4 regions of the Streptomyces sp. NPDC006296 genome follow, and region 2 is predicted to be linked to each of the others. Evidence: riboswitches for the same ligand, from Rfam matches in the RefSeq annotation. Region 2 holds a riboswitch; each other region holds the start of a gene.
What was found. A riboswitch is a leader RNA that binds a small molecule or an ion and turns the genes downstream of it on or off. The one in region 2 is predicted to bind cobalamin.
Positions count from the first base shown of each region.

Region 1 (3,309 bases), on a different contig from region 2:
TCTCCTGGAAGGAGACCACCTCGGCGATCTCCGCCTCGATCCGTTCCTCGTACGCGGCCGCACCGAGCCGTCCGGAGCGCAGCCCGGCGCGGGCGGTGCGCAGTTCGCCGGTCTGCGGGAAGGAGCCGATGGTGGTGGTCGGCAGCAGCGGCAGCCCGAGGCGGGCGCGTTGGGCCGCGGCGCGTTCTCCGTACGCGTGCGAGCGGCGGGCGTCGGCGGCGGTGACGGCGTCCGCCCTGCTCTGCACGAGCGGGTCGTAGGTGACCGGGGAGTCGGCGCGGGAGGCGAGGTCCGCCTGGTTGGCGGCCAGCTCCGCGGCGACGGCGTCGGTGCCCTCGGCGAGCGCCCGGGCCAGCGTGACGATCTCCCCGGTCTTCTGCCGGGCGAAGGCGAGCCAGCGGAGGATCTCGGGATCGATGTCCCGCTCGGCGGCGGCGTCCAGCGGCACGTGCAGCAGGGAGCAGGAGGCGGCCACGTCGACCCGGTCGGCGAGTCCGAGCAGGGTGGCCAGCGTCGCCAGCGCCTTCTCGTGGTCGTTGATCCAGACGTTGCGGCCGTTGACGACCCCGGCGACCAGCCGCCTGCCGGGCAGCCCGCCGACGGCCGCCAGGGCCTCCAGGTTCGCGGCGCCGGTCTCCGTGAAGTCGATCGCCAGTCCCTCCACCGGCGCCTCGGCCAGGACGGGCAGGGCCTCACCGAGGCGGCCGAAGTAGGTGGCGACGAGCAGGCGGGGGCGGTCGGTGAGGGCGCCGAGGTCGCGGTAGCCGCGCCGGGTGGCGTCCAGTTCGGCGGGAGTGCGGTCCTGGACGAGCGCCGGCTCGTCTAGCTGGACCCACTCGGCCCCGGCCGCGCGCAGATCGGCCAAGACCTCGGCGTACACCGGCAGCAGCCGGTCCAGGAGCGTGAGCGGATCGAAGTCCGCGGCGACCCCGGGGGCGGCCTTGGCGAGGAGCAGATAGGTCACCGGGCCGAGGAGCACGGGCCGGGCGGCGAGCCCCAGGGCGGCGGCCTCCCGGAGCTCGGCGACCTGCTTCGCGGAGTCCGCCGTGAAGACGGTGTCCGGTCCCAGCTCCGGGACCAGGTAGTGGTAGTTGGTGTCGAACCACTTCGTCATCTCCAGCGGAGCGGCGTCCTGGGTGCCGCGCGCCATCGCGAAGTAGCCGTCGAGCGGATCGGCGGCGACCGCCTCCCGGTGGCGCTCCGGGACGGCGCCCACCATGACGCTGGTGTCCAGCACGTGGTCGTAGTAGGAGAAGTCGCCGGTCGGCACCTCGCCGATCCCGGCGCCGCTCAGCTGCCGCCAGTTGTCGCGGCGCAGTCCGGCACCGGTGGCGTGCAGGGCGTCGGCGGTGACCCGGCCCTTCCAGTAGCCCTCGACGGCCTTCTTCAGTTCCCGGTTCCGTCCCTGCCGGGGGTAGCCGTACACAGTGGACCGCGCTGCCGCGGTCGCGTGCTCGGTGGTCACGGAGATCTCCTTCGCGAGATGAATCCCTGAGATCCCGGGGACGGGACGAGGGCGCGAAGGGATGACGTACCGGGCGGAGGGCGCCGTACGACGCTGGCATCCGCCTGGTATGTACGCCGACCCGCCCACGAGGTCACCGGGATGTCCGCACACGGTCGGTCCGCGCGCGGGCAGGTGGCAGGTCTTCGGACTCGCGGGCGCACCCTCGAAGAGGACACCTAGTGGCCGTCGCTTCCCAGGTCCGGTTCGTCGGACCCAGTGCGTATGACGGCGGTCGTTCCCGCTCACCGCTGCGGGGCAGTCCCGGATTCCCACCGGGTTCCCTCTTGCGACGCATCCCGCCTGGCGGACGGGGCGAACCAGCTGCACGCACCAGCATAGGGCCGCCGGGGGGTGCGCCGGGTCCGATCCGGCCACGCGGACGGCGGAGCGCCGGCCGCGTGCCCGGTCACTCCGCCGCTGTCGGGTTCCCGCGCCGGCCGGCGTGGAAGCGGGCCTTCTTCTGACGGTTCCCGCACGTGTTCATGTCGCACCATCTGCGGGTGCGGCTCCGGCTGATGTCGAAGAAGGCGGCCCGGCAGGTCGGCGACGCGCAGAGGGCCAGCCTCCCGTCCCGTTCGCCCGCGACGACGCCGACCGCGTCGGCGGCGATCACACCGAGGGCGTCCTCGACGCCGGTGGACGGGCCGAGCAGCCAGCGCCGCTCACCCCCCGGCGTCAGGACCGCCGCGGCGCGGCCCCGGGCACTGCGGTCGTTGATGACGCGGACGGCGGAGGCGGGCAGCACCTCCTGGACGGCGGCCGCCGTCGCGACGGCGTGCACGGCCTCCCTCAGTTCCCGTGCGAGGTCGAGCTGGGCGGGGGTGCAGGAGTCCACGGCGAGGCCGCTCACCGCCAGCCAGTCGACGAGCCGTTGCGGTGTGGGGATGCGCTCCACCGGGGTGCCGTGACGCTCCGACAGCGTCCCCGTGAAGCTGGTCGCCAGCACGGCGCCGAGGCGGAAGTCGGGGGACGCGGCGGACATGGAACCACCTTAGCCGGTTGCGACGTGACTCGGGAGACTGCTAGAACCGTCAATGCCGGTTCTCGACACCCCGGTCCCGGTTCCCCGACGGCCAGGAGGTCCCGTGCCCCGTCCGACCGCCGACGTGCACCCGTACGAACCCCGTGCGACCGACGCCGAACTCGACGACCTGCGCGCGCGACTGGCCGCGGCGCGCCTCCCGGAGGCCGAGACGGTCCGGGGCGCCGCGCCCGGCCCCGGCCGATGGGGGCAGGGCGTCCCCCTCGCCGACCTCGTCCGGGTCGTGGACCACTGGCGCACCGACTACGACTGGCGGTCGTTCGAGGACCGCCTGCACCGCATCGGCCAGTTCCGGACGGTGATCGACGGTCTCGGGATCCACTTCCTGCACCGCCGGTCCGCGCGCGCGGACGCCACCCCGCTGGTCCTGACGCACGGCTGGCCGGGGAGCGTGGCCGAGTTCGTCGACGTGGTGGACGAGCTGGCGGATCCGGCGGACGCGGCCGCGCCCGCGTTCCACGTGGTGGTTCCCTCGCTGCCGGGCTTCGGTCACAGCGACAGGCCGGCCACCACCGGGTGGGGGACCGAGAAGATCGCGGCCGCGTGGGTGGAGCTGATGGGGCGGCTCGGCCACCGCAGGTTCCTGGCCCACGGCGGTGACTGGGGAGGCAACATCACGACGGTCCTCGGCGGCCGGTTCCCCGCGCACGTCCTCGGTGTCCACACCACGTTCGCCGAGGCGCCTCCGGGGCTGACGACGGACGGACTGACGGCGGCCGAGCGCGGATGGGCCGAGGAGACCCGGGACTTCTGGCACCAC
Region 1 is NZ_JBEXRT010000070.1:11,894-15,202, reverse strand. Features, by position in the region: gene metE (5-methyltetrahydropteroyltriglutamate--homocysteine S-methyltransferase) at 1-1,465, opposite strand, end outside; cobalamin riboswitch at 1,624-1,844, opposite strand; gene ABZ172_RS29345 (CGNR zinc finger domain-containing protein) at 1,914-2,489, opposite strand; gene ABZ172_RS29340 (epoxide hydrolase family protein) at 2,593-3,309, shown strand, end outside.
Region 1: it holds a riboswitch for cobalamin, as region 2 does, so the genes downstream of both, metE (5-methyltetrahydropteroyltriglutamate--homocysteine S-methyltransferase) here and ABZ172_RS23845 (cobalamin biosynthesis protein) in region 2, are expected to answer to the same signal.

Region 2 (3,309 bases):
ACCCCGGCGGCCTGCGCCTGCATCGCCTGGGCCCGCCCGATCTCCGCCCCCTCCCGGGTGACGAAGGAGTTCAGCGACATGTTCTGCGCCTTGAACGGCGCGACCTTCACCCCCCGGCGCACCAGCCACCGGCAGATGCCCGCCGTGACGACGCTCTTGCCCGCGTCCGAAGTGGTGCCCGCGACCAGCAGCCCGCCGCTCATGTGGCCCTCCGTCCCCTGGCCGGCCGCACCGCCGCACACACGACGAGGGCCAGCACACTCACCCGGCGCGACAGCCGCACCGCTCGTTCGATGTCCCCGACCCGCACGTCCCGGCCGGCCTCCGCGTTCAGCACCGGCCGGTGCTCCACCCGTCCGCCGTAGGCGAGGGTGCCGCCGAGCCGCACACCGAGCGCCCCCGCGAACGCGGCCTCCACCGGGCCCGCGTTGGGGCTGGGATGCCGTCCCGCGTCGGCCCGCCAGGCGCGGACCGCCTCGCGCGGACGTCCTCCGGCGGCCACGGCCAGCGCGGCGGTGAGCCGGGCCCCCGGCCAGCCGGCCAGGTCGTCGAGGCGGGCCGACGCCCAGCCGTAGCGCCGGTGCCGGGGCGACCGGTGCCCGACCATCGCGTCCAGCGTGTTGACGGCCCGGAAGCCGATCAGTCCGGGCACCCCGCCGATCGCCCCCCACACCAGGGCCCCCACGACGGCGTCCGAGGTGTTCTCGGCGACGGACTCCACCACCGCCCGGGCGATGCCGGGCCCGTCCAGCGCCTGCGGGTCGCGGCCGCACAGGTGCGGCAGCCGCTCCCGGGCCGACCCGAGGTCCCCGGCGGCCAGGGCCGCGCCGACGGCACGCGCCTCGCGGCCCAGCGAGGTGCCGCCGACGACGGACCAGGTGGCGGCCGCGGTCAGCGCCACGGCCGCGGCGGGACGGTCGCGGACGGCGCGGGCGGCCAGCGCGGCGGCGGCCGTGGCGCCCCCGGCGCAGACGAGGGTGTGCAGGGCGCCCCAGCCGCGGTGGTCGTGCCAGAGCAGGCGCTCGGTCTCCGCCGCGGCACGCCCGAAGGCGGCGACCGGATGGCCCCGCCGGGGGTCGCCGAACACCAGGTCGCCGATCAGGCCGGCGGCGGCACCGTACGTGAAGACGCGGTCGGCTCGCACCGGTCAGCCGGCCGTCGCGCCTCGACGGGCCTGCTCGGAGGGTGGTTCGGTGACCGACGCGGGGCAGCCCGGCATGGCGTATGTCCTCACTCAGGGTCCGCGCCCTGGTTCGACGTGACCGGCGACGAGAGTCTCCTGGCTCCCCGGATCCGCAGTTCCCCCGGTCTTCCAGTCCGCGTGCGGACCGTGACTTCCGTGTGGAGGCTGCTCCCCGGTGACAGTGGCGGGACCGCGCCGGATTCGCACCGGCTTCCTCTCCTGTCGCCGTAAACGGCTCCGGCAGTCCACCACGCCCCATGAACGCCCGTCAACCTGCCGTTGACCTGCGGGGCTTCCGTGTGCTCCGACGCACATCGGGCCGGACACACGAGGGTGTGTCCGGCCCGAGCACGTCGTACCGCCCGCTCGGCGGGTCAGGCGACGATCAGATAGATCCCGTACGCGACCGCCGCCGCGCACAGCGCGAAGCAGGCGTACGCGCCGGTGCGCGCCAGCACGCCGCCCCCGCCGCCCTGCGCTCCCGGGGTCTGCCTGGCGAGGCCGGTGATGCCGAGGGTGAAGAGGCCGACCAGCGCGACGGTGATCACGAGGCTGACGCCGAAGACGGACGCGAGAGCTGCCCAGTCGATGTTCATGCGGATCTGTCCTTACACCGTGGCCGGGCGGTCGACCGGGGTCTCGGCCGCCGGGGCGTGGATGGTGGTCTTGAGGCCCGCGACACCCACACCGGCCGGCGGCGGGCTGACGGCCGCGATGGCGGTGGTGACGACGCCCGCGGGCTCGCCCTCGGCCGCGTTGACATTGGTGTGGTCGACCGGCTTGCGGCGCGACAGCAGCCAGATGGCGCCGGAACCGGCGACGAGCAGCACGGCGACCACCGCGACGCCCCAGGGGCCCTGCTTGGTCAGGAACTCGGCACCCGCGCCGACCAGTCCGGCGGCCGGCAGCGTCAGACCCCAGGCGACGAACATCCGGGTGGCGGTCGACCAGCGGACCACGCCCCCCGCGCGCCCGAGGCCCGCGCCCATGACGGCACCCGAGCAGGACTGGGTGGTGGAGAGGGAGAAACCGAGGTGCGAGGAGGCCAGGATGACCGTCGCCGCGCTCGTCTGGGCCGCGAAGCCCTGCGGCGGGCGCAGGTCGGTGAGGCCGCTGCCCATCGTGCGGATGATGCGCCAGCCGCCGAGGTAGGTGCCCAGCGCGATGGCGATGCCCGCGGAGGCGATCACCCAGACCGGCGGGTTCGACCCGGGGGCGAGGACACCGCCGGTGACCAGGGCCAGGGTGATGATCCCCATGGTCTTCTGCGCGTCGTTGGTGCCGTGGGCGAGCGAGACCAGGCCGGCCGAGGCGATCTGGCCGGCGCGGTACCCCTTGGCCGTCGACGCCAGCTGGGCCTCGTCGGTGATCTTCCGGTTGAGGCGGTACGTCAGCTTCGTGGCCAGAAGCGCGGCGACACCGGCCACCAGGGGCGCGGCGATCGCGGGCAGCAGGACCTTGGTGACGACGGTCCCGCCGTTGATGGAGGACCAGCCGGCCGACATCACCGCGGCGCCGATGAGCCCGCCGAAGAGTGCGTGGGAGGAACTGGAGGGGAGGCCGACCAGCCAGGTCAGCAGGTTCCACAGGATGGCACCGACCAGCGCGGCGAAGATGACCTCGGTTCTGAGGCCGTCCTCATTGACGATCCCGCCGGAGATCGTCTTGGCGACCTCCACCGAGAGGAACGCGCCGACGAGGTTGAGGACGGCGGACATGGCCACCGCTGTCTTGGGCTTGAGGGCGCCGGTCGAGATGGTGGTCGCCATCGCGTTGGCGGTGTCGTGGAAACCGTTCGTGAAATCGAACACGAGAGCTGTCACGACCACAATCGCAAGCAGCAGCGTGATGTGTTCCATTTACCCAGGCAATCGTTCGACGTCATTGGCACGGGGAACGTAAGCAACCTGGGTGAACGGAAGATGAACTGGGCAGGGCGACCCGGTGACCCCAAGCGCGTAACCGGGTTCCGCTTGTGTGCGCGGTGAGGGGGCCGGACTCCCGCGGCCGGTGCGGGGCCCGGCCGGCGCCCGGTGCGGACCCTCCGCGCCGCGCCCGGTGCGCCCGGTCCGCGAGACGTCGGTCACGTCCGCCGCGGTCACGCACCAGCCGTGTCCCGTCCCCCC
Region 2 is NZ_JBEXRT010000039.1:13,161-16,469, forward strand. Features, by position in the region: gene ABZ172_RS23840 (cobyric acid synthase) at 1-203, opposite strand, end outside; gene ABZ172_RS23845 (cobalamin biosynthesis protein) at 200-1,144, opposite strand; cobalamin riboswitch at 1,273-1,401, opposite strand; gene ABZ172_RS23850 (hypothetical protein) at 1,558-1,779, opposite strand; gene ABZ172_RS23855 (inorganic phosphate transporter) at 1,792-3,042, opposite strand.

Region 3 (3,309 bases), on a different contig from region 2:
CACCACCGGCGCAGGCACCCCCGCCCTGACCAGCCGGGGCAGCAGGTCCGACATCGGCGTGGTGAACGCGAACAGCAGCACCCCGAGGGACGCCGCCGAGGTCCGCAGCAGCAGCTCACCGGCGCGCACCGGGCCCCCGGCGTCGAGAGCGACGAGCCCCTCCGGACCGCCGACGCGGACGAGGAGCGTGGCGGCCCCGGTGACACAGAAGCCCAGCGGCACCCGGTACGCCCGCCACAGATGACGGGGGCTCACACCCGCGGGCCCCAGCAGCACGGCCAGCGCGGCGGTGATCACCAGGGCCGCACCGGGCCAGGGCGGCAGCGAGACGGCCAGCACCGTGAGGCCCAGACCGAGTGCGGCCTTGTCCACGGGATGGCGGCGGCGCCAGCGACTGCTGTGCGCCGCCGCGTCGATCGGCAGCACGGGGACTCAGGACCTTCGGGCCGTCGACTCCCCGGCATCCTCCCCGGAGCCCGCTCTCTCCTGCCCCGCGGACGCGCGCAGTTCGCCCTGGCGGCGCCCTCGCCGCAGGCCGAAGTAGTAGGCGAGGACACCGGCGCCGAGCGCGGCCTGAAGGGCGAACAGCGCCGACTCGATCTCACCGGACGGCGGTTCGTACAGCGGCGAGAACCAGGGTTCGTAGCCGGGGTCGATCTCGGTGATCGCCGTCTCGGCCTGGGCGTCGGCGCCCGTGAACGGCTCCTCCTGGCCCTCGCCCAGGCCGAGGGCCAGGGGCAGGACGGCCAGCGCCGCCACGACGACCAGCAGCAGGACGTTGACCTTCGTGTGCTTGTTCATCGCGCCACCGCCTCGGTCTCGGCCTTCTCCTGGGTGCGGGCCCGCTTGCCGGTGAGGAACACACCGAGCCGGGTCAGGTCTCCCTTGCTGGACTGCACGAGGAGCCGCATCACCAGCACGGTCAGCAGCCCCTCGCTCACGGCGAGCGGTATCTGGGTGACCGCGAAGATGGAGCCGAACTTGCCGAGCGCGCCGAGGAATCCGCTGCCGGGGTCCGGGAAGGCGAGCGCCAGCTGCACGCTGGTGACGCAGTAGGTGGACAGGTCCGCGACGAACGCGGCGAAGAACACCGCGACCATCAGCGGCACGTCGTACCGGCGCAGCAGCCGGTAGACCGCGTACCCGGCCCAGGGGCCGACGATCGCCATCGAGAAGACGTTGGCCCCGAGCGTGGTCAGCCCGCCGTGCGCCAGGAGCAGGGCCTGGAACAGCAGCGTGATGGTGCCCAGCACGGCCATGATCGGCGGCCGGAACAGGATGGCCCCCAGCCCGGTTCCCGTGGGGTGGGAGCAACTTCCGGTCACCGAAGGGATCTTCAGCGCGGAAAGGACGAACGTGAAGGCCCCGGAGGCCCCGAGGAGCAGCGTGCTCTCCGGGTTCTCCCTGACCTCACGGGTGAGTGACCGTACTCCGTGGACGACGAACGGCGCGGACGCGACACCCCAGGCGATCGCGTGCGCCGGAGGCAGAAAACCCTCGGCTATGTGCATGGCTCAGCAGACCCTCTCCAGCACCTCGTGGATGGTTGAAGTGCCTTGGCCGGTCTCCTGGCTGACGGGTACCACCGCCCGAACTCCGCCTTCCCGGGTCGCAAGGACCCAGTGGCTGCCCGCGAGGGCCGGAGCCGGACTTCCCGATCACAGTGGCGAGGGCCGCACCGGCATCACACCGGATTTCCCGTTCACCAAGGCGTGGCGACAGTAGTGCCAGGTGGGGGGCCATGACAAGCACACCCGGTGGGCCCGTCCGGCGGGAGGCCGTGTGCGGCAGCGGATCGGGGGTGTGTGCGTGGGGCGGGGTGCATCCGATCCGGGGTGTGTGCGTGGGGCGGTCGCATCCGATCAGGAGGTGTGTGCGTGGGGGCGGGGCGCATCCGATCAGAGGTGTGCGTGGGGGCGGGGCGGACCCGGTCCTGGGTGTGACCGCGCGGCGGGTCGCGTCGGATCGGGGGAGTGCCCGTTGGGCAGGGCAATGGGATGTGAGGCGTCCTCACGCGGCGGGGCCGCCGTCAGCCCTCGTCGTCCGTGAGCCCCTCCTCCACGACCCCGCTCTCGTAGTTCCTCCGGTACGGCACGATCTCCACCGGGCAATGGGCGTGGTGGAGCAGGGCGTGCGCGACGTGCCCCAGTCCCAGGACGGAGTAGCCGCGCCGCTCGTGACTCCCCATCACCAGCAGGTCCGCGGACCTGCTCGCCTCGACGAGCGCGGAGGCGGCGGACCTGGCCGCGATCACCTCGGTCCGCACGACGAGACCGGGGACCTCCGCACGCATCCGGGAGGCGAGGCCGGCCAGAAGCCGGTCCTCCGGCCCCTCGCCGTGGCTCGTTCCGCCGAGCGGGGCCGCTTCGGGCTCTCCCGCAGGGCCGGGCCCTCGGGCCGGTCCGATGTCCCGGGTGTCGCCGGTTCCCGAGGCCTCGGCGGTTCTCTCGGCCTCCCCGGTCCCACCGGCCTGCTCGGTCCCGCCGGTCTCCTCGGCCCAGGCGGTCCCGCCCGCCTGCTCGGTCTCCGCGGCCCACTCGGTCCCGCCGCCGAACCGGGCGGCCAGGCTCCGGACGTTCACCAGCCGCAGCGGACAGTCGCGGGCCCGGGCCTGCTGCGCCGCACGGACCAGCCACCGCGCGTCGTCCTCGTCCCGTACGGCAGCCGTGACGGCCGCCCCGGCACGTTCGAGATCACCACGGACCACCACGACCGGAGCAGGACTGCCGATGACGACCTCCAGCCCGGTCGATCCGAGCAGGAGCGGGCCGAATCCACCGGATCCCCGGCTGCCGACGACGATCGTGCTGCCGGGCCGGACGGCCGCGTGAAGGGCCGGCACCGGCTTCCTCCGGCTGAGCTTGACCTGCACGTCCAGCCCGGGGAAGCGCTGCCGCACCCCGTCCGCCGTCCTCGTCAGCACGGCGTGCCCCGCGTCCCGTACGTGCTCGGAAGTCTCGAACGAAGCGAACCGGTCAAGACGGTCGAGATCGGCCGCGTGCACCAGCAGCAGGCTCTGGCCGTGCCGCTTCGCCTCGGCCGCACCCCAGAGCACGGCGTTCCAGGAGTGGCCGGAACCGTCCACACCGACGACCGTCCTCGGATCACGCGTGACATCGGACGAGCGCGTCGGCATGGCAGCTCCTCGCTGTTCGGGCATCCGCCCCTCCCATGCTGGCACCGAACCGCGCGATGCTGCCAGCGCAGATCCCGCGCACCGGGACGTTTCCGCTCGTCAGCGGCGCTTTCCCGGGACACGAGCAAGGGTGCGGGCGCGTGACGGAGCGGGCCCGAGGAGCGGTGCGGGCG
Region 3 is NZ_JBEXRT010000003.1:213,070-216,378, reverse strand. Features, by position in the region: gene cbiQ (cobalt ECF transporter T component CbiQ) at 1-426, opposite strand, end outside; gene ABZ172_RS03525 (energy-coupling factor ABC transporter substrate-binding protein) at 433-801, opposite strand; gene ABZ172_RS03520 (energy-coupling factor ABC transporter permease) at 798-1,511, opposite strand; cobalamin riboswitch at 1,541-1,747, opposite strand; gene ABZ172_RS03515 (universal stress protein) at 2,030-3,136, opposite strand.
Region 3: it holds a riboswitch for cobalamin, as region 2 does, so the genes downstream of both, ABZ172_RS03520 (energy-coupling factor ABC transporter permease) here and ABZ172_RS23845 (cobalamin biosynthesis protein) in region 2, are expected to answer to the same signal.

Region 4 (3,309 bases), on a different contig from region 2:
CCAGGACCCGGGCGGGGACGCTGGTCGACGTCGCCAAGGCCTGGATCACCTGGCGTGCGCGCGAGGTCATCGTCGAGAGCCGTGAACGCTGCGGTGCGCAGGCGCTGCTGGAGAACAACGGCATGACCGAACTCGTCACGGGAGTGGAGGGGGCCATCACCGCGGAGGGCGACAACATCGCCCTCTACGCCCGGGCCGCCGCCGACATGCTCTTCGCCGCCGAACCGGGCCGCGCGGACGTCCTGCCCCCGTACACCGGCGACCTCTCCGACCCCCGCTTCCTCGGCGCACTCCTCGCCTCGGTCCAGGACATCTGGTTCGTCCGGGCCAGGGAGCGCGCCTCGCGGGCCCCCGACGCCGACGCCCTCGGACGCTGGAACGCCGTCTCGGGCCCGGCCCTGCGCGGGGTCGAGGCCTACGCCCACCGGGAGGCCGCCGCGGCCTACGCCGAGGCCCGCGCCGCACTCCCCGAGGGGGAGGCGAAACAGCGGCTGGGCGAGCTGGAGCGGCTGTTCGCCGTCGAACGGGTGGCCCGCAGCAGCGGCGACCTGCTGGCCGCCGGCCTGCTGAACGCCGATCAGGTCGGGGAGCTGGCCCACGAGGCCGAGGAACTGATCGCGGCCGTCGCCGCGCACGCCCCGCGGCTCGCCGACTCCTTCGCCCTGCCCGAGGCGCTGCTCGCCGACTGGCCGATCGCCGGTCCGGGCTACGCCGACGCCTACGACGACCCCGAGGGCCCCTGGAACTCCGCCGCGGCGGACGCCCGGTGAGCGCCCCGCGCCCGGAGCGCACGAGCTGCGGCCGGATCGCCGGACGCCTGGAGATCCTGGGCCTGCGCGCCGTCCTGCTGGCCTACTGGGGGACGACGGCTGTGCTCGCCCGCCGGGAACACCGGCCGCACACCGCCGGCGGCGAATCGGTTCACCCCGGGCGCTGACCCGTGCGGCAGCCGTCGCCGGCCGGGCGCCAGGACCGGTCCCGCCCGGCCGGCGACGGCCCCCGAGGCCGGCGACACGCCGCGTGATAGCTTGCAGGCGCCAGTCACACTCCCCAGGGAGTCAGGGAATCCGGTGCGAATCCGGAGCTGACGCGCAGCGGTGAGGGGAACGGGCGGGGCCACGGCCACTGGGACACCCTCGGGTGCACCGGGAAGGCGCCCCGTCCGGACGAACCCGAGTCCGAAGACCTGCTGGCACCCGCTTCCGCACCGGGAGCGGAACTCCGTACCGGGCTCCGCGCATGAGCCCAGAGACGCCGAGGACCTTGTGCCCCCCATAGCCAGCACCGCACGCCGAACCGCCCTGCTCGTCACGGGACTTCTGCTCCTCTCCGCCTGCGGCCCGGGCGGCGGCCCGTCCGACGGCGCCGCGCCGAAGGGCTCGGCCGACGGCTTCCCCGTGACACTCCGGAACTGCGGCCGCACGGTGACCGTCGACGCGGCGCCGCGCCACGCCGTGTCCCTCAACCAGGGGTCGACGGAGATCCTGCTCTCCCTCGGCCTCCGCGGCCGGCTCGCCGGGACCGCGAACTGGACGGACCCGGTGATGAACGGCCTGGAGAAGGACGAGGCCACGGTCCCCCGGATCGCCGAGAACCAGCCCTCCTCCGAGAAGGTCCTCGCCGCGGAACCCGACTTCGTCAGCGCGTCGTTCGAGTCGACGCTCGGCAAGGGCGGCGTGGCGCCCCGCGAGCAGTTCGAGGAGCTCGGCGTGCCGACGTACCTCTCTCCCACCGACTGCGCGGGCAAGGACAACACCGGCAGCAGCGACGGCTCCCGCACCACGCCCCTGACCATGGACGGCGTCTACGGCGAAGTGCGCGATCTGGCGAAGGTGTTCGGCGTACCCGAGCGCGGCGAGAAGCTGATCGACAGCCTCCGGGAACGCATCACGAAGGCGACCGCGGACATCGACGCCTCCGACACCACCCTGCTCTACTGGTTCGCCAACGCGGAGGCCCCCTATCTGGCGGGCTGCTGCGGCGCCCCCGGGATCATCACCGGCGAACTCGGCGCGAAGAACGTCTTCGACGACACGCACGAGGAATGGCCCCAGATCAACTGGGAGACCGTCGCCGACCGTGATCCGGACGTCCTGGTGATCGGCGACCTGACCCGCAAGTCCCAGACGGCGGAGAGCGCCGCGAAGAAGATCGAGTTCCTGGAGTCCAACCCCGCCACGAAGAACCTGGACGCCGTCCGCCACAAGCGCTACATCCTGCTCAGCGGTCAGGCCATGAACCCGACCGTCCGGACCGTGGAAGGCGTCGAGCGCGTCGCGGCGGGGCTGCGCGCGTTCGGACTGACGGGGTGACGAGGACCGAAGCCGCCCCGGACACCGCGCTCCGGCCACCGCCCCCGGCACCGCCGGCCGCCGCGCCGCGGCTCCTGCGCGACGGGCTCGTGTGGGGCGCCGGGATCGTCCTGCTGCTCCTGTCCGTCGCGGTCGCCGTGACCATCGGCCCGGCCCGGATCTCGGTCCCGGACGTGTGGTCCGCGGTGGCCGCGCACCTCGGCCTGGGCGAGGGACGGCTGACCCCCGTCCGCGACGGCATCATCTGGAACCTGCGCATGCCCCGCACCCTGCTCGCCGCGGTGTGCGGGGCCGGACTCGCGGTGTGCGGCACCGTCATGCAGTCGCTGCTCCGCAACCCGCTCGCCGACCCGTTCGTCCTCGGCGTGTCCTCGGGGGCGTCCACCGGGGCGGTCGTGGTCGTCGTCCTGGGCGTCGGCGGGGGAGCGGTGTCCGTCGCGGGCGGCGCCTTCACCGGGGCGCTGTGCTCGTTCGCCCTGGTGCTGCTGCTCAGCCACACCCTCGGCGGATCCACCGACCGGGTCGTGCTCTCCGGGGTCGCCGCCATGCAGCTGTTCTCCGCGCTCACCTCGTTCGTCGTGATGACCGCCGCCGACGCGGAACAGACCCGGGGCGTGCTGTTCTGGCTGCTCGGCTCGCTGAGCGGGGTCGGCTGGACCGATGTGGGGACCTGCGCGGCCGTGCTGGCCGCGACCCTGCTGATCTGCCTCGGCCACGCCCGCACCCTCGACGCCTTCGCCTTCGGGCAGGACGCGGCGGCCGCCCTCGGCGTGCACGTGGCCCGCACCCGGATCGTGCTGCTCTGCACGACCGCGCTGCTGACCGCCGCCCTCGTCAGCTCGGCCGGCGCCATCGGCTTCGTCGGCCTCGTCCTGCCGCACGCCGCCCGCGCCCTGACCGGAGCGGGACACCGCAGACTGCTGCCGGTGACCGCGCTCGCCGGAGCCGTCTTCCTGGTCTGGGTCGACACCCTGGCCAGGACCGTCCTCGACCCCCA
Region 4 is NZ_JBEXRT010000012.1:149,735-153,043, reverse strand. Features, by position in the region: gene ABZ172_RS11545 (acyl-CoA dehydrogenase) at 1-770, shown strand, start outside; gene ABZ172_RS11540 (hypothetical protein) at 767-937, shown strand; cobalamin riboswitch at 1,022-1,209, shown strand; gene ABZ172_RS11535 (ABC transporter substrate-binding protein) at 1,266-2,312, shown strand; gene ABZ172_RS11530 (iron chelate uptake ABC transporter family permease subunit) at 2,309-3,309, shown strand, end outside.
Region 4: it holds a riboswitch for cobalamin, as region 2 does, so the genes downstream of both, ABZ172_RS11535 (ABC transporter substrate-binding protein) here and ABZ172_RS23845 (cobalamin biosynthesis protein) in region 2, are expected to answer to the same signal.